Candidatus Vesicomyosocius sp. SY067_SCS001: one gene and its partner. The protein of the gene in region 2 binds, or shares a complex with, the protein of the main gene of each other region. Links are inferred from orthologs where the notes say so. Each region holds a gene or a part of one and is shown on either strand. Other genes may lie near its edges.

Region 1 (8,568 bases), 180 kb from region 2 along the record:
TAATTTACAAGTAGGTCCAATATATCTAGCCATAATTTATCCTTATACTCTACGTTTCTTAGAAGGACGACAACCATTATGAGGGATTGGTGTCACATCTGTGATTGATTGAATTTTTAAACCCTGCGCATTAAGACCGCGAATTGCTGAATCTCTACCAGGACCCGGGCCTTTAACATGAACTTCTAAATTTTTCATGCCAAAAGCCAATGCTTTCTCACCACAACTACCTGCAGCCACTTGTGCAGCAAATGGGGTGGACTTTCTTGAGCCTCTAAAACCAGAACCGCCTGAGGTTGCCCAACAAACCGTATTACCATGACGATCTGTAATCATCACAATGGTATTATTAAAAGTCGCGTGAATATGAGCAATACCATCAGTTATTACTTTTTTAGATTTCTTTTTTGAAGATGATTTAGATATCATAATAATATTTACCTATAATTATTTAATTAGACGACGAGGACCCTTACGAGTTCTTGCGTTTGTTTTTGTCCTTTGACCACGTAATGGTAATGATTTTCTATGACGAACACCACGATAACAGCCTAAATCTTTAAGACGTTTGATATCCATAGCAAGTTGACGACGAAGATCACCTTCAACTTTATACTTAGCAATTTCTGTACGAATTAATTCCAATTGATCTTCAGTAATGTTGGCAACTTTAGTAACTGGGTCTAATTTTAGAGTAATACAAATTTCTCTTGCTCTTGTATCACCTATACCAAAAATTGACTGTAAGCCAATCACAATATGTTTATGTGTTGGAATATTTATTCCTGCAATTCTAGCCATCTATATTGTACCTCTAACGCATATCTGTCTCATAAGCTTATTCCTTATATTTTTATATTTTTATATTTTTATATTTTTATCTATCATAATGTAACTTTTTATTATAGTAACGTACAATACTAAATTTAAAAAAACCATTATTCTACTCTTACAATTTTCAATATCAATTCTAATTAACCTTGTCTTTGCTTATGACGGGGTTCTTTACAAATAACACGAACAACTCCATGACGCTTAATAATTTTACAATTATTGCAAATTCTCTTAACTGATGCTCTTACCTTCATAATGATTACCTTTTTAATTTAAACCCGCCTTCTTCATTAATGATCCATACTGATTAGACATCAAATGAGATTGGGCTTGTGCAATAAAATCCATCACCACAACAACGATGATTAATAAACTAGTACCACCAAAATAAAACGGCACATTCCAGTATAAAATTAAAAACTCTGGCAACAAACAAACAGCTGTAATATAAACCGCACCAGATGCTGTTAGCCTAGACATAACCGAATCAATATAATCTGCTGAATGTTTACCTGGTCTAATACCTGGAATAAAACCACCTGACTTACGTAAATTATCAGCTGTATCTTTTGAATCAAATGTTAATGCCGTATAAAAAAAAGTAAAAAACACAATAGCCAATCCATAAAATAAAACATACAAAGGTTGTCCTGGAGAAATACTTGCAGTTATATCTGCCAACCAACCCATACCTTCACTTCTCGAAAACCAGCCTCCTAATGTTGCTGGAAATAAAATAATTGATGAAGCAAAAATTGGTGGAATAACACCTGCCATATTAATTTTTAATGGTAAATATGAACTTTGAGCGCCAATCATTTTACGACCTCGCTGACGTTTAGCATAATTAACTGTAATACGACGTTGACCTCGCTCCATAAAGACTACAAAAGCTATTACTAATGATGTCATGATTAATAAAATTACTACCAAAATAATACTTAACTCGCCTGTAGATACTAACGATAAAGTTGAACCAAATGCCGAAGGCAAGCCTGAAACAATACCAGCAAAAATAATCATTGAAATGCCATTACCAATACCTTTTTCTGTAATTTGTTCACCTAGCCACATTAAAAATAAAGTTCCTGTAGTTAATGTTACTACAGTAACCATACTAAAAGTAAAACCACCTTGAGTCACTAAAGCAACACCACTAGAACTTTGTTCTTGTAAGGCAATAGAAATACCATAAGATTGAAATACCGCTAATATCACTGTACCTATACGTGTATATTGTGTAATTCTACGTTTACCTGTTTCGCCTTCTTTCTTTAATTGCTCTAATTTTGGAACAACAGAGGTCATCAACTGAATAATAATAGATGCCGAGATATAAGGCATAATACCTAAAGTAAAAATAGACAATCTTTCTAGTGCACCACCTGAAAACATATTAAACATATCTAAAATAGTGCCTTGCTGATTTTGTACGAGAGAAGCTAATGCTACACTTGAAATAAATGGAATGGTAATATGTGTACCCAACCTAAAAATAATTAATGCGCTCAATAAAAAAAGTATACGCTTTGATAAATCTTGAGAAAAGCCTAAAGGTTGGTTCATCAATTACTCGCTCACTGAACCTTTAACAGCTTCAATAGCCAACTTTGCACCTTTAGTTACTTTAATTCCAGTCAATATAACTGGCCTAGTTATTTTACCAGAAAGTATAACTTTTACATGCTTAATATTTTTATTAATTAAATTATGCGCTTTGAAAACCTCAATAGTAATATCAATCTCAGTTAATCTATTAATTTCAGATAGTGTTACTTGAGAGGTGATAATAGATATTCTTGATGAAAATCCAACCTTAGGAAGGCGACGTTGCAAAGGCATTTGACCACCCTCAAAACCAATCTTATTAAAACCACCAGAGCGTGATTTTTGACCCTTATGACCACTACCACAAGTTTTACCAAAACCGCTACCAATACCGCGCCCCACGCGTTTTCTTGATTTCTTTTCACCTTGTGCAGGTGATAATGTATTTAATTGCATTAAATTCATTTTTCCTAATCCTCTACTTTTAGTAAGTAAGCCACTTTATTAATCATACCTCTAATTTCAGGAGTATCTTTAAACTCTTTTGTATGGTTAATGCGCTTTAAACCAAGCCCTACAATGGTTTTACGATGAGATGGTAAGCGACCATAAAAACTTTTAACCAAGGTAACACTAACTGTGTTATGCTTATTAGATACTTGCGGCTTTTGGATAGTTGTTACTTTTTTAACTGTTCTATTTTCTTCAGCCATCATTCCTCTCCAGTAATTTGATCAACAGTCATACCACGCTTATTAGCAACCAATTGTGGGGATAACATAGAAGTCAAACCTTCGACAGTAGCACGTACCACACTAATTGGATTACGAGTACCATTACATTTCGCCAAGATATTATGTACGCCAACCGCTTCCAATACACTACGCATTGGGCCGCCAGCAATTACACCTGTACCTTCTGAAGCTGGTTGCATATAAACTTTCGCCGCACCAACATTTGAGATAATTGAATAATAAAGTGTGCCATTTACCAGTGGAACACTCTTCATTGCCTTACGAGCTTTATCCATTGCTTTTTGAATAGCAACAGGAACTTCACGAGCTTTTCCTGTTCCATAGCCAACTTTACCATTACCATCACCGACAACAACTAACGCTGAAAAACCAAATATACGACCACCTTTAACTACTTTTACAACACGACGAATATTAACTAACTTTTCAATATAATTATTATCAATAATGTTATTTTCCTTATATCCAGCCATTATTTACGCCTTTTTATTTTTTTAATTAATTTTATTAATAACTTAGAAGTCCAAACCGCCTTCTCTTGCTGCATCGGCTAATGCTTTAACACGACCATGATATTTAAATCCGGACCGATCAAAAGCTACCTTTTTTACTTTTGCACTAGTAGCAGCTTTAGCAATTGCCTCACCAACTTTAGCTGCTGCATCTACATTTCCACCATTTTTAAGCTTAGATTTTAATGTTGAAGCAGAAGCCAAAATTTTAGTACCACAAGAACTAATAATCTGAGCATAGATATGCTGTGCAGTTTTATGAATACACAAGCGTTCAATATCTTTTTTAGCATGCTTGGCTCTAAATTTAGTTGCTCTTCTCAAACGGGCTTGTTTTTTAAAAAGTTTCATATTAATACCTCAGTCAATTATTTCTTCTTAGTTTCTTTGTGAATAACTTGTTCATCAATATAACGAATACCTTTACCTTTATAAGGTTCTGGTGGACGATAGGATCTAATTTCTGAAGCCACTTGGCCTACTTTTTGCTTGTCCATGCCTTTAATAATAATTTCTGTTTGAGAAGGGGTTTCAACTATAATATCTTCTGGAAATTTATAATTAATTGGATGTGAAAAACCCAATGTAAGATCCAATATTTTACCCATTACTTTAGCACGATAACCAACACCAATTAAGGTTAACTTTTTTTTCCAACCATCTGTTACACCTCGAATAAGATTCGCAGTATTAGCCCTTGCTGTGCCAGCCTGAGCCCAAGCTTTCTTTTGTTCTTTCTTTTCAATGGAAATAATATTAAAACTAAGTTTACTATTATTATTTACAATCGCCACGCAAGGATGAATACTCATGTTTAACTGTCCTAATCTACCTTTGACAGACATTAAATTACCAGTAATAATAACTTCAACACTAGTTGGTATAGTAATTGATGATTTTGCAACTCTAGACATTCTAATTCTCCAATATTAGTAAATGCTACACAACACTTCGCCACCAACATTTTGATCAAGCGCAACTTGTCCAGTCATCAAGCCTTTAGGTGTAGAAATAATAACAATACCTAACCCATTCATTACACTTGGTATCTTTGAATTACCGACATAAACTCTTAAGCTAGGCTTTGATACACGCTGCAATTTTTCAATGACTGGTTTATTATCATAATATTTTAACTTGATTTTTAATATTTTACTAGCAACAACGCCATTAACACTAAAAGATTCAATATAGCCCTCTTGTTTCATCACGCCTGCAATAGCAGATTTTAAATTCGATGCTGGAACATTAACTTCTTTTTTCTTAACTAATTGTGCGTTGCGAATACGTGTTAACATGTCAGCAATAGGATCAGACATACTCATATAATTTCTCCTTACCAGCTCGCTTTAGATAAACCTGGAACTTCACCATTCATAGTGCATTCTCTAAGTTTATTTCTAGCAAGACCAAACTTACGATAAAAACCATGCGGACGACCAGTCAAACTACAACGACTACGTTGGCGTGTGGGCGAAGCATTACGTGGAAGAGCTTGCAACTTAATAGTTGCTTGGAAACGCTCTTCATCAGATACGTTAATACTCTTAATAATTTTCTTAAGCTCAAGACGTTTTGCTTTATATTTTCTAACTATCTTTGTGCGCTTAATATCTCTATTCATCATAGACTTTTTAGCCATTTTCTTACCCTTTAAATGGAAATTTAAACATTGCTAATAGTTTTTTAGCATCTTCATCACTTTTTGCAGTGGTGGTAATAGCAATATCCATCCCACGTATTTTTGTTACTTTTTCAAAATCAATTTCAGGAAACGTAATTTGTTCAGTAATACCCATATTGTAATTACCACGACCATCAAATGCAGTAGTTTTTAAACCACGAAAATCTCGAATACGAGGAATGGTAATATTAACTAAACGATCAAGAAATTCATACATCTTTTTCTTACGTAAAGTAACTTTACAACCAATTGGATTTCCCTCTCTTAATTTAAAACTTGCTACCGATTTACGTGCATTACAAATTAATGGTTTCTGACCAGAAATAAGACTCATTTCTTCTAAACCATTTTGCAATATTTTTTTATCACCTAACGCATTACCTAGTCCCATATTAATCGTAATTTTTTCAATCTTAGGTGTTTGCATAGGATTAGACATACCTAATTTTTTTTGTAAAATTAGTGAGATTTTATTCTTGTATTGCTCTTGTAATCTAGACATATTTATATTTCCTTATACCTTATCAAGCTATTGACTTATCATTTGATTTAAAAAATCTTTCTTTAATGCCTTTTTTACTAGTACGAATTCCAACTCTATCAGCTTTCTTAGTTGTTGGATTATAAACAGCAACATTAGAAATCGACAAAGGCATTTCTATCTCTGTGATGCCACCTGTAACACCCTTATTTGGATTAGGCTTCACATGTTTCTTAGCAAGATTTAACCCTTCAACTAGAACCTTAGAATCTACCATCTTAGTAACTATACCTATAGAACCTTTATCCTTGCCAGCAATAATAATAATTTCATCATTTAATTTAATTTTTTGCATTATAAAACCTCTGGTGCAAGTGAAACAATTTTCATAAATTGTGCACTACGCAATTCACGGGTCACTGGGCCAAAAATACGAGTACCAATTGGTTCAAGTTTCGTATTTAAAAGTACAATCGCATTGTTATCAAAACGAATACGAGACCCATCACTACGGCGAACACCATGAGCGGTACGCACAACAACCGCATCATACACGTCACCTTTTTTAACTTTACCACGCGGTACAACCTCTTTAATACTAACTTTAATGACATCACCAATATTAGCATAACGACGCTTAGAGCCGCCTATTACCTTAATACACATTGCTTTAATGCCGCCACTATTATCTGCGACCTTAAGTCTTGTTTGCACTTGAATCATGACTTACTCTCTTTAAATAAATTTAACATTAATCAACAGAAACTAATCTCTCAACCACTTCCAATAATGCCCAATGCTTAGTTTTTGAAAATGGTTTTGCTTCAACTACTCGAACCAAATCACCACATATACATTCATTATTATCATCATGTACATGCACTTTAGTGCTACGTTTGATATATTTTTTGTAAATAGGATGTCTTACTTTACGTTCAATTAAAACAGTAATAGTTTTGTCACGACTGCTACTCACAACAGTTCCTGTTAATACGCATTCTACTTTTTTGTCACTCATTCTTGTTTTTGCCTAATAATAGTTTTAATTTGTGCAATTGATTTCTTTGTTCTTCCCAACTTCGAAAAATTATCTAATTGTGAACTTTTATGTTGCATACGAAACTCAAAATGTTCTTTTAGAAGTTTAATAAGCGTTTCATTAAGCGCTGAAACTGATTGATTTCTTAATTCTTTAACATCCATTACATTATCGTCCTTTTAATGATTGTTGTTTTAACTGGCAATTTCCCTGATGCTAATGCAAATGCCTCTATAGCAACTGTTTCTTCAACGCCTTGCATTTCAAATAACATTTGGCCAGGCTTAATCTTTGCAACCCAATATTCAACACTACCCTTACCTTTTCCCATCCTAACCTCTAATGGTTTCTTAGTAACAGGCTTGTCTGGAAAAACACGAATCCAAATTTTTCCTTGACGTTTAACATGACGTGTCATTGCACGACGTGCAGATTCAATCTGTCTAGCAGACATACGACATCTACCCATAGCTTGGAGTCCAATTTCACCAAAACTAACCTTATGGCCCGTTGCAAGACCCCGATTACGGCCTTTCATCATTTTTCTAAATTTTGTTCTCTTAGGTTGTAACATTTATTAATCCTTCACTTTATTTTTTAGCGATTTGATTTATTGCACCACGATGAGCAACCTCATCTAGTGTGCCTTTTTTATGATCTAAAATTTCACCCTTGAAAATCCAAACCTTAATACCAATAACACCATACTGTGTTTTTGCACCATAAGAAGCATAATCAACATCAGCTCTAAAAGTATGTAATGGCACTCGACCTTCACGATACCACTCAGAACGTGCAATTTCTGCACCATTTAAACGACCACTAACCATGACCTTAATACCTTGAGCACCTAAACGAATTGCATTACCCAGCACACGTTTAACAGCACGACGATACATCACACGTTTTTCTAACTGTTGGGCAATATTCTCAGCCACCAAACGTGCGTCAAGCTCGGGTTTTTTAATTTCTTCAATATTAATATGAACAGGAATACCCATCATTTTTGAAATAATTAACTTTAACTGCTCAATATCAGCACCTTTCTTGCCAATAACAATACCTGGGCGTGCAGTATAAATAGTAACTTTAGCATTATTTACCAAACGCCCAATCTGGACACGGCTAACAGAAGCGTTTATTAATTTCTTAAATAGATAGTTTCTAACTTTAATATCAGATAATAAGTACTTAGAATAATCTTTAGAACTAGCGTACCATTTAGAATCCCAATCCTTAACAATACCTAATCTAATACCTTTTGGATTTACTTTTTGACCCATACTAAACCTACTTGCCTATGCCAACTGTAATGTGGCTTGTTCTTTTTAAAATCCTATTTGCTCTTCCTTTTGCTCTTGGGCGAATTCTCTTCATGGTTGAACCTTCATCAATATAAATACTAGTAACAAATAATTCATCAATGTCTAATCCATCATTATGCTCGGCATTAGAAATAACTGAATTCAGTACTTTTTTAACTAAGACTGCTGCTTTTTTATTGCTAAATGATAAAATATTTAATGCTTCTTCTACCGATTTAAGACGAATTTGATCTGCCACTAATCTTGCCTTAAAAGCGGATGTCTTTGCATATTTATGTACTGCTTTAACTTCTTTCATCATTACCTACCTATATTTAAGCCTTTATTTAAGCCTTGCGATCACCAAAGTGACCTTTGAAAGTTCTAGTAATAGCAAATTCGCCTAACTTA
Region 2 (9,040 bases):
TGCATATTGGCTTATTAAATACAATGCCAGACGCAGCACTTGAGGCAACTGAACGCCAATTTTTTCGTCTTATTGGACATTCCAATCAAATTGCACAATTTTATTTACATCCATTCACACTACCATCAATCAAACGTGGTAAAAAAGTAAACAAACATGTAAAACAACATTATCAAACTTTTACAGATATTAAAGCACAGGGACTTGATGCACTAATTATTACAGGTGCGCATCTTGAACAAGAAGATTTACAAAAAGCATCTTTCTATGAAGAATTAAAAGAAGTTGTTGATTGGTCGTACGACCATGTTACTTCAACACTATGTTCATGTTTAGCAACTCACGCCGTTTTAGAATTTAGATATGGACAAAAACGCAAAGCCATTGGTGAAAAATGTTGGGGCGTATTTCCACACCAAATACTAGACCGACAACACCCTTTAATGAGAGGAGTCAACACACGTTTTAACGTTCCACACTCTCGTTTTAATGAAATTTCAAAAAAGCAATTTAGTGCCGCTGGTGTTAAAATTTTAGTTGAAAGTAAAATTGGTGTTCACTTAGGAGTTAGTGAAGATTTATTAAGAATTGTATTTTTTCAAGGCCATCCAGAATACGATACCATCAGCTTATTAAAGGAATACAAGCGAGATATTATTGCCTATTTAAAAAAAACTAGGAATAACTATCCACCTTTTCCTAAACACTATTTAACCGAGCAAAGTAAAGCTATTCTCAACGAATATAAAACTAAACTTTTATCCTCAGAATTTAATATTTCAGATTTTCCTGAACAACTCATTAAAGAAACCTTAGACAACACTTGGGGAAACGCCACTAATGTCATTATCAACAACTGGATTGGTTGTGTTTACCAAACAACTCATGAAGATATTGAAAAACCATTTATGAACGGTATTAATCCAAATGACCCTCTTAATTTAAAATAGTGCACTAAACCTCAGAACTACTACTGAAGTAGTTTTACTAATTTAATCATCATTATATATACTGAAAAACAGTAAAATAACATCTATATAATCCTTATCATATTGTGTAAATTTAAATAACAATAGTTATTAACAATTTTAATAATTACCTTTACATATTAGGTTTTTTAACTAATGTATCTGAAAAAAAAATTTAGATCAATGGTTATGCTTAGGATATTACTCTCAAAGTAATAAACTTACAGGTAACTACAAACAACTTCTAAAAAGTAGTTTTCTAACTAAATTTAAACAATGCCTCTAACTGGTTTAGGGAAATCTACAGTAGTAACTATTTTAGTTATTAATAATTCCATATCTCGATATCACTAAATTAAAGTCCATATTATAGGACACTGCTAAATCTAAACTAGTTGTTTAGAATAATAAACCAACACTCAAAATTAAAAAGAACAAAACCAGTCGATAACATTATCCATTAATTAGACTAAAATTAACATTTATGAAAATCATTCGTGGTTTAAAAAATTTAAAACCCCATTTAGGAAGTGTTGTTACTATTGGCAACTTTGATGGTGTACATATAGGACATCAGAAAATTATCAAAACATTAGTTAACAAAGCACAAATCATGAATTTACCATCAGTACTTGTTTCATTTTCACCAACTCCACAACACTTTTTTGGACATGAGCAAGCCACACTAAGTAGTTTCAAACAAAAACACGCCTTACTTACAAGCCTTGGAGTAGATGAACACTTATTAATTAACTTTAATACTTCATTTTCACAACTCACTGCTAACACTTTTATTCATAAAATATTACTAGACAAACTCAAAGTTAAACTTTGCCTAGTTGGGGATGATTTTCGTTTTGGATCAAATCAAACTGGTGATTTTTCTTTATTACAAACCTTTAATTTTGAGGTAGAAAAAACACCAACCGTACTTTATAACCTTAATAGAGTAAGTAGTTCAAAAATTAGACAATCACTTAAAAAAGGTAATTTTTACTTGGCAAATCAGTTGTTAGGACGAAAATTTTCAATTTCAGGTAAAATCATTCCTTGCCAAAAACAAGGTAGAACAATAGGATTTCCTACAATTAATATTCCTATTAAAAGGAAAATAAGCCCACTATTAGGTATATTCGCAGTTAATGTAGAATTAAATAATAAAATTTACAATGGTGTATGTAATCTTGGAAAACGCCCAACAGTTGGAGGTGAAACAGTCTTATTGGAAGTTTTTTTATTTGACTTTAACAAACAAGTTTATGGCGAATATACAAAAGTTATATTTAAATATAAAATTCGTGATGAACAAAAGTTTGATTCTTTTTTAGCATTAAAAGAACAAATAAAATTAGACGTTAAAAACGCTAAATTTTTTTTTGGAATCTGAATAGTTTTCTTTAAAATTTTTTTACTAATTAATGACTTATTTAAACTTTTACAATATTCAATTATTCCTAAAATATATAAATTCATAAAGCTTTTTTAATCTTAAAAATAAGCATAAAAGCGCTACTTACACTTTTTAAGTAAGCTACTTTTAAATAAATTTAATTTATTTATTTCTTCAACCTAAAATTTACTCAAAATAGTGTATGTTATATTAAAATTAATTCATTAGTCTATTTTAATACACTTACACTAGTTGTAATAAAATCGTATAAAAATTTTGATAAAAAGAATACAAAACTTTTAATAACAAATGTCCTATATAATAATAGCATTGTTAGTAGCATTATTCATAATATAAAATGCAAACAAGCAAATTTATATTTTACTTTAAGCAAGTTTCCAACTAAGTGTTTTAGTTGCCATAAACGGCACAATATTACTATGTGCAAAAGGGTAACTTGCTGGTATAGTCCAATCTTTCTTATTAAGTGTAATAATCTTTTTATTATAAGGTAAATTATAAAAATCTGCACCAAATTTTGAAGCAAATCCTTCTAACTTATCTAGTGCATTTTGATGTTCAAAAACCATTACATAAAGCTCAATAGCACAATGTGCATTAAAAATACCAGCACAACCACAAGCAGACTCTTTATCGGTCTTCATATGTGGCGCAGAATCTGTACCTAAAAAAAACTTAACATTACCGCTAGTTACAACGTCCAATAATGCTATTTGATGTGGATTTTTCCTCTTTAAAACTGGTAGGCAAAAATAGTGTGGATGTATACCATCAACGAGCATATCATTTCTATTTGCCAAAAGATGATGTGGTGTAATAGTTGCTGCTATTTTATGATGACTTGCTAAAACAAAATCAACAGCATTTTTAGTGGTGATATGCTCAAATACAATTTTCAACTCAGGAAAATCATTCACTACTTGACTCAATACCTCATCAATAAATACTGCCTCTCGATCAAAAATATCCACATCACTACGCGTTACTTCTCCGTGCACTAAAAGAGGTATACCCAGTTTTTGCATACTCTCTAACGTTGGATAAAGTTTAACAATATTAGTTACACCACTATCGGAATTAGTCGTTGCTCCAGCAGGATAAAACTTAACTGCTATAATATTATTATCAATAGCTTCTTGAATATCTTTAGAAGTAGTATTATCTGTTAAATATAAGGTCATCAATGGATTAAATCTATTTCCTTTTGGCAATGTAGATAAAATTTCTGCTTTATAAGCGCACGCTTGAGTAACGTTAGTAATAGGAGGATTTAAATTAGGCATAATAATTGCTCTACCCATTTGCGCAACCGTCATACCGATAATTGATTTTAATGCTACTCCTGAACGAACATGTAAATGACAGTCATCTGGTTGAATTATTTTAATTTGCATAAATTACTTCCAAGTACTCTTCCATCCCCAGCCCTTTTACTGATTGTAAATTTGATGACAAATTTACTAAGTTTTTTCATCAAAAAATAAAATGTAAGAGCTCCTAAATAATTTATAAATACGCCAAAATCATTGATTAGTATAACTTTACTGTCAATATTTTTGATAAACCAATCAGTTTAAACAAAAAAGCATGTAAACCATCAGACAAATAAACCTCTCTTCCTAGAGGAATTATTTTAGAAAAACTCATTATTATTAGTTCTATTAAATTTAGCTAATTGTTATTTAAATATTACAATAACTAATATAAATTAATATATCAATCCATCTTTACCATTATAGATATATGTTGATGGTAAAATTAATTGAAGAAAATATTTTCTTATTCAAAAGTCCCATCTTACATACTAAAGTTAAATTATTATAACAATATTCTTTTCAACAATAATAACTCCATTCTCAATTTATATTGAGTATTCACATATCTTGGTAAAAAATACTTTGACTGTGTGAGTATAATTGTTTTAATATTCTTTGCTTTAAGATTTGTATGTTGTAATAATAAATTTATTGTATCAGAAAAACAACTCGCTGCTTAAATCTCAATATTTAGCCAGATCTTCTAATAAAATCTTTGAATTTTAAGTAAGCTTTAACATAATTTACTTTAGCTTATAAGAATAAAAAAGGCAAGCTTGGGTTAATATTTTTGTACCATTTTCATTAATAACAACATTATTAAGACTAATACCTGATATTAAATCAATATAGTTATCCATGACATTTTTTATATTTTTTACCTGATCCACAAGGACAAGATTCATTTCTCCCTACTTTTTTTTCTTTTCTTTGATATGTGTTTTGTTGGTTAGTTTGTATTTGTATATTATTAGTAGTAGTAGTACTAGCTTGTTTAATTTGTTGACTTGGGTTACTATGTATTGCTTGTGCATCATCATTATTTTGTTGTTCCACATCGAGAATATCAGTATTCTTATTAATAGTAACATTTGATAAAGATTTAACAATTTCAATATTAATAGTGTCTAACAACGAAGTAAACATAACAAATGATTCACGCTTATACTCTTGCATCGGATTCTTTTGCGCATAACCGCGTAAATTAACACTTTGACGTAAATAATCCATAGTTGCTAAATGCTCTTTCCAATAATGGTCAATAGTTTTTAGCATAACTGCTTTTTCAAATTCACGCATAAGCTTAGTACCAACTATTTTTTCTTTATAATCACAAATTGTACTCATTTCTTGAATAATTTTTGATTGCAATTCATCTATATTAACACCTTCATCAAGCCATTGTTGCAATGGTAAATCAACTGAATAATCTGATTTCAAAGCATTATAAAATCCTTCAACATTACAATCCTCTTCCATCAATTCAGATGAAATATAATCTGAAAAAAGCTGTTTAATGACTTTTTCCCTAATACTAATAAATCGGGCTTGAACATCATTAACACTCATCAAATCATCACGTAATTGATAAATGACTTTTCTTTGATCGTTAGCAACATCATCATATTCTAAAAGATGTTTACGTGCATCATAATTCATACCTTCTACTTTTTTTTGAGCATTTTCAATAGCACGATTAACCATTTTATGTTCAATTGATTCACCTTTTTTCATACCCAACTTTTGCATCGTTAATGACATTTTCTCACTAGCAAAAATACGCATTAAATTATCTTCTAATGATAAGTAAAAACGAGTTGAACCTACATCTCCTTGACGCGCAGAACGACCACGTAATTGATTATCCACTCGACGTGACTCATTACGTTCTGTACCCACAATATGTAACCCACCTGCTTTAATAACGTCATTATGACGATTCTGCCAGTCAGTTTTTTGCTTACCTGTTGCTTGTTCAAACAATTTACCGCCTAGCACAATATCCGTACCCCTACCCGCCATATTAGTTGCAATAGTAACTGCACCAATATTACCAGCATTAGCAATAATAATAGCTTCTCGCTCATGCTGCTTAGCATTTAAAACTTCATGTTGGATATTATTTTTTTCTAACAAAGTGGAAATTAATTCTGAATTTTCAATACTACTAGTGCCTACCAAAACTGGCTGTCCAGTTTTCTGACAATTAGCAATTTCAAGAGCAATAGCTTTAAATTTTTCTTGTGTTGTTAAATAAATTAAGTCTGATTTATCTACACGCGTAGATGGCTTATTAGGCGGAACAACCACGGTTTCCAATCCGTAAATATCTTGAAATTCTACAGCTTCAGTATCAGCAGTACCTGTCATACCTGAGAGTGTTTTATAAAGCCTAAAATAGTTTTGAAAAGTAATTGAAGCAAGCGTTTGGTTTTCCTTTTTAATACTTACTCTTTCCTTAGCTTCAATAGCTTGATGTAATCCTTCTGACCAACGACGACCCAACATAGTTCTACCAGTAAATTCATCGACAATCACAATTTCATCATTTTGGATAATATAATCCACATTTTTTTGGAATAAAATATGTGCTCGCAATGCTGAGTTAATATGTTGCATTAATAAAATATTACTTGCATCATAAAGACTAACACCTTCTAGTAAAGCACCCGCATCAATTAATAAACGCTCAGCTTTACCATGACCATTATCAGTTAAAAATACTTGTTTATGTTTTTCGTCAACAATATAATCACCTGCTACCTCAATAACTATTTCTTTTCCAGACTCTCTTTCTGTTTGCTTAGTAAAATTAGGAATCATATGATTAATAGCCTGGTAAATTTGAGCATAATCATCCGTTGGACCAGAAATAATTAAAGGTGTTCTAGCCTCATCAATTAAAATTGAATCTACCTCATCTACAATGGCAAAATTAAGCATTCGTTGTACTTTTTCTTCAGAAGTAAATGCCATATTATCACGAAGATAATCAAAACCTAACTCATTATTAGTTGCATAAACAATATCACATAAATAAGCAGCTTGTTTATTTTCATATGACATATTTGAGGTAATAATACCCACACTCATGTTTAAAAAATTAAATACTTTTCCCATCCACTGAGCATCACGAAATGCTAAGTAATCATTCACAGTGACTATATGCACACCCTTACCATTAAGAGCGTTAAGATAGGCTGGTAAGGTTGCTACTAAAGTTTTACCCTCACCTGTACCCATCTCTGCAATATTACCATTATTTAGAACTATGCCACCAATTAGTTGCACATCATAAAGTCTAAGATCTAATACCCTGATTGATGCTTCTCGTATCACGGCAAATGCCTCAATAAGAATTGAGTTTAAAGTTTCCTTTTTATTCAATCTGTCTTTAAATTCTTGAGTTTTAGACTTAAGTTGTTCATCACTAAGTGATTGCATATTTAACTCTAATTCAGTAATTTGACCAACAGTTTTATATAAAACTTTGATAAGTCGATCATTTCTAGAACCAACTATCTTTGATAGAATGTTATTTATAATACTCATTAAAATATGTTTAAATAAACCTTAAAAACTTATTTTCTCATAGATAGATGAATGTGTCAGTATAAAACCATAACAAATCTCGCAAATTTTGTACCTAATGGTAGGCTTGGACAATTGTTTACTAAAGCAAAATCCTATAATCAAATCAATATTGAGCTTAATAAGATTTTACCGAACAAACTAAAACCGTTTATTAAATTATGCTTAATTAAAGATAACACAGCAACCCTAATAACTAATAATCATGCTATTTATTTTAGAGCTGAAAAACAAATAGTGAAATTACTAGAAATTTTGATACAAATACCAGCACTTGAATCTATAACACATGTAGAAATTAAAATTAATATTAATTAATAATACTCTAACATTAATTATCTATCAAATAAAGTTAATATATATTATAATAATCCGGGTTTAAAATTATATTTTATTTACCAACTTTAATAAAGGATTTTAGCCCATATGTCAGAACAAGAGATAGACTTAAAAAAAAGGCGATTTTTAACTAGCGCCACAAGTGTTGTTGGTGCGATAGGCGTTGGTTTTGTTTTAGTACCATTTTTATCATCATGGATGCCTTCAGCAAGAGCAAAAGCTGCTGGCGCACCTATTGATGTTGATATAAGTAAATTAGACAACGGACAATTAGTTAGAGTTTTATGGCGAAAAAAACCTGTTTGGATTTTTAAACGTGATAAAAAAACTATTGAAAATTTGACATCACTAAATAGCATTTTAACTGATCCTAATAGTAATGAAATTTCTCAACAACCAAAATATGCTAAAAACCCTTATCGTTCAATAAATCCTAATGTTGCTGTTATTATTGGCATTTGTACTCATTTAGGTTGCTCGCCCACCTATAGACCTGAATTAGGCGCTTCTGATCTTGGGGGAGACTCATGGAAGGGTGGATTTTATTGTCCTTGTCATGGTTCTAAATTTGATTTAGCAGGAAGGGTTTATACAGGTGTTCCAGCCCCAACAAATTTAGTTATCCCGCCTTATCATTTTGTTGCCGATTCTTTAATTCGAATTGGCATTGATCCAAAAGCATAATCAGGAGAATTATATGAATAATAACAAAAATTGGATTGATCAAAGATTTCCATTAACTAAAGTTTGGAATGAACACTTAGCAGAGTATTACACACCTAGAAATTTTAATTTTTGGTATTTTTTTGGCTCATTAGCCATGTTGGTATTAGTAATACAAATTGTAACAGGAATTTTTTTGACGATGCACTTTAAACCAGATGCTATCAATGCATTTGCATCAGTAGAATATATAATGCGTGATGTTAACTGGGGTTGGCTTATTCGTTATTTACATTCAACAGGTGCCTCTGCTTTTTTTATTGTTATATATTTACATATACATCGTAGTTTGCTTTATGGCTCATACAAGAGCCCCCGTGAGTTAATTTGGATTTTAGGAATGGTTCTATATATTGCATTGATGGCAGAAGCCTTTATGGGGTATGTATTACCATGGGGGCAAATGTCATACTGGGGAGCACAAGTTATTATTTCTCTATTTGGTTCAGTACCAATATTTGGTCCTGACATCTTAACTTTTATCTTGGGTGACTACGCTGTTGGAGATCCTGTTTTAAACCGTTTTTTTTCATTGCATGTAATTGCTTTACCATTGATTTTAGTTATTTTGGTATTTTTGCATATTGTTGCATTACACACAGTAGGTTCAAATAATCCAGACGGTATAGAAATTAAAAAAAATAAAAATAAAGATGGAATTCCTAAAGATGGAGTTCCATTTCATCCGTACT

The links.
Region 1: the proteins of secA (region 2) and secY are in contact, whole or in part, in a crystal structure (PDB 3DIN), measured with the Thermotoga maritima proteins. The link is inferred for Candidatus Vesicomyosocius sp. SY067_SCS001 from one-to-one orthologs. Residues at the interface, in WP_004082002.1 of Thermotoga maritima: Glu261, Ala262, Arg263, Lys300, Ala301, Arg302, Thr303, Ile304, Ile305, Leu323, Tyr324, Asp325, Pro326, Val329, Ser330, Tyr333, Ile336, Lys340, Phe345, Val349, Glu363, Phe364, Tyr374, Ser375, Gly376, Gly377, Glu393, Ile395, Thr482, Ser483; in WP_004081795.1 of Thermotoga maritima: Glu108, Gly109, Glu110, Glu111, Ala236, Glu237, Arg238, Arg239, Ile240, Thr241, Ile242, Gln243, Tyr244, Ala245, Arg246, Arg247, Val248, Thr249, Gly250, Arg251, Arg252, Val253, Tyr254, Gly256, Ala257, Ser258, Thr259, Tyr260, Leu261, Pro262.

Annotation. Positions count from the first base shown.
Region 1 is NZ_CP054877.1:184,253-192,820, reverse strand. What follows is about bases 252-3,058. They hold secY (preprotein translocase subunit SecY), read right to left. Parts: upstream 2,401-3,058; coding sequence 1,102-2,400; downstream 252-1,101. Other genes in these bases: rpmD (50S ribosomal protein L30), read right to left, coding at 2,853-3,058; rplO (50S ribosomal protein L15), read right to left, coding at 2,404-2,838; rpmJ (50S ribosomal protein L36), read right to left, coding at 975-1,088; rpsM (30S ribosomal protein S13), read right to left, coding at 448-801; rpsK (30S ribosomal protein S11), read right to left, coding at 252-429. In the rest of the region: rpsD (30S ribosomal protein S4), read right to left, coding at 1-33; more of rpsK, read right to left, coding at 43-251; more of rpmD, read right to left, coding at 3,059-3,095; rpsE (30S ribosomal protein S5), read right to left, coding at 3,095-3,610; rplR (50S ribosomal protein L18), read right to left, coding at 3,653-4,000; rplF (50S ribosomal protein L6), read right to left, coding at 4,018-4,563; rpsH (30S ribosomal protein S8), read right to left, coding at 4,579-4,974; rpsN (30S ribosomal protein S14), read right to left, coding at 4,986-5,291; rplE (50S ribosomal protein L5), read right to left, coding at 5,296-5,835; rplX (50S ribosomal protein L24), read right to left, coding at 5,858-6,169; rplN (50S ribosomal protein L14), read right to left, coding at 6,169-6,537; rpsQ (30S ribosomal protein S17), read right to left, coding at 6,566-6,832; rpmC (50S ribosomal protein L29), read right to left, coding at 6,829-7,017; rplP (50S ribosomal protein L16), read right to left, coding at 7,017-7,427; rpsC (30S ribosomal protein S3), read right to left, coding at 7,444-8,136; rplV (50S ribosomal protein L22), read right to left, coding at 8,144-8,476; rpsS (30S ribosomal protein S19), read right to left, coding at 8,505-8,568. UniProt on the Escherichia coli protein: The central subunit of the protein translocation channel SecYEG. Consists of two halves formed by TMs 1-5 and 6-10.
Region 2 is NZ_CP054877.1:12,365-21,404, reverse strand. The notes cover bases 4,348-7,626. They hold secA (preprotein translocase subunit SecA), read right to left. Parts: upstream 7,248-7,626; coding sequence 4,548-7,247; downstream 4,348-4,547. Other genes in these bases: HUW60_RS00065 (hypothetical protein), read left to right, coding at 7,299-7,604. Outside these bases: homoserine O-succinyltransferase MetA, read left to right, coding at 1-950; ribF (bifunctional riboflavin kinase/FAD synthetase), read left to right, coding at 1,453-2,355; pyrC (dihydroorotase), read right to left, coding at 2,745-3,773; petA (ubiquinol-cytochrome c reductase iron-sulfur subunit), read left to right, coding at 7,713-8,309; HUW60_RS00055 (cytochrome b), read left to right, coding at 8,323-9,040. UniProt on the Escherichia coli protein: Required for protein export, interacts with the SecYEG preprotein conducting channel.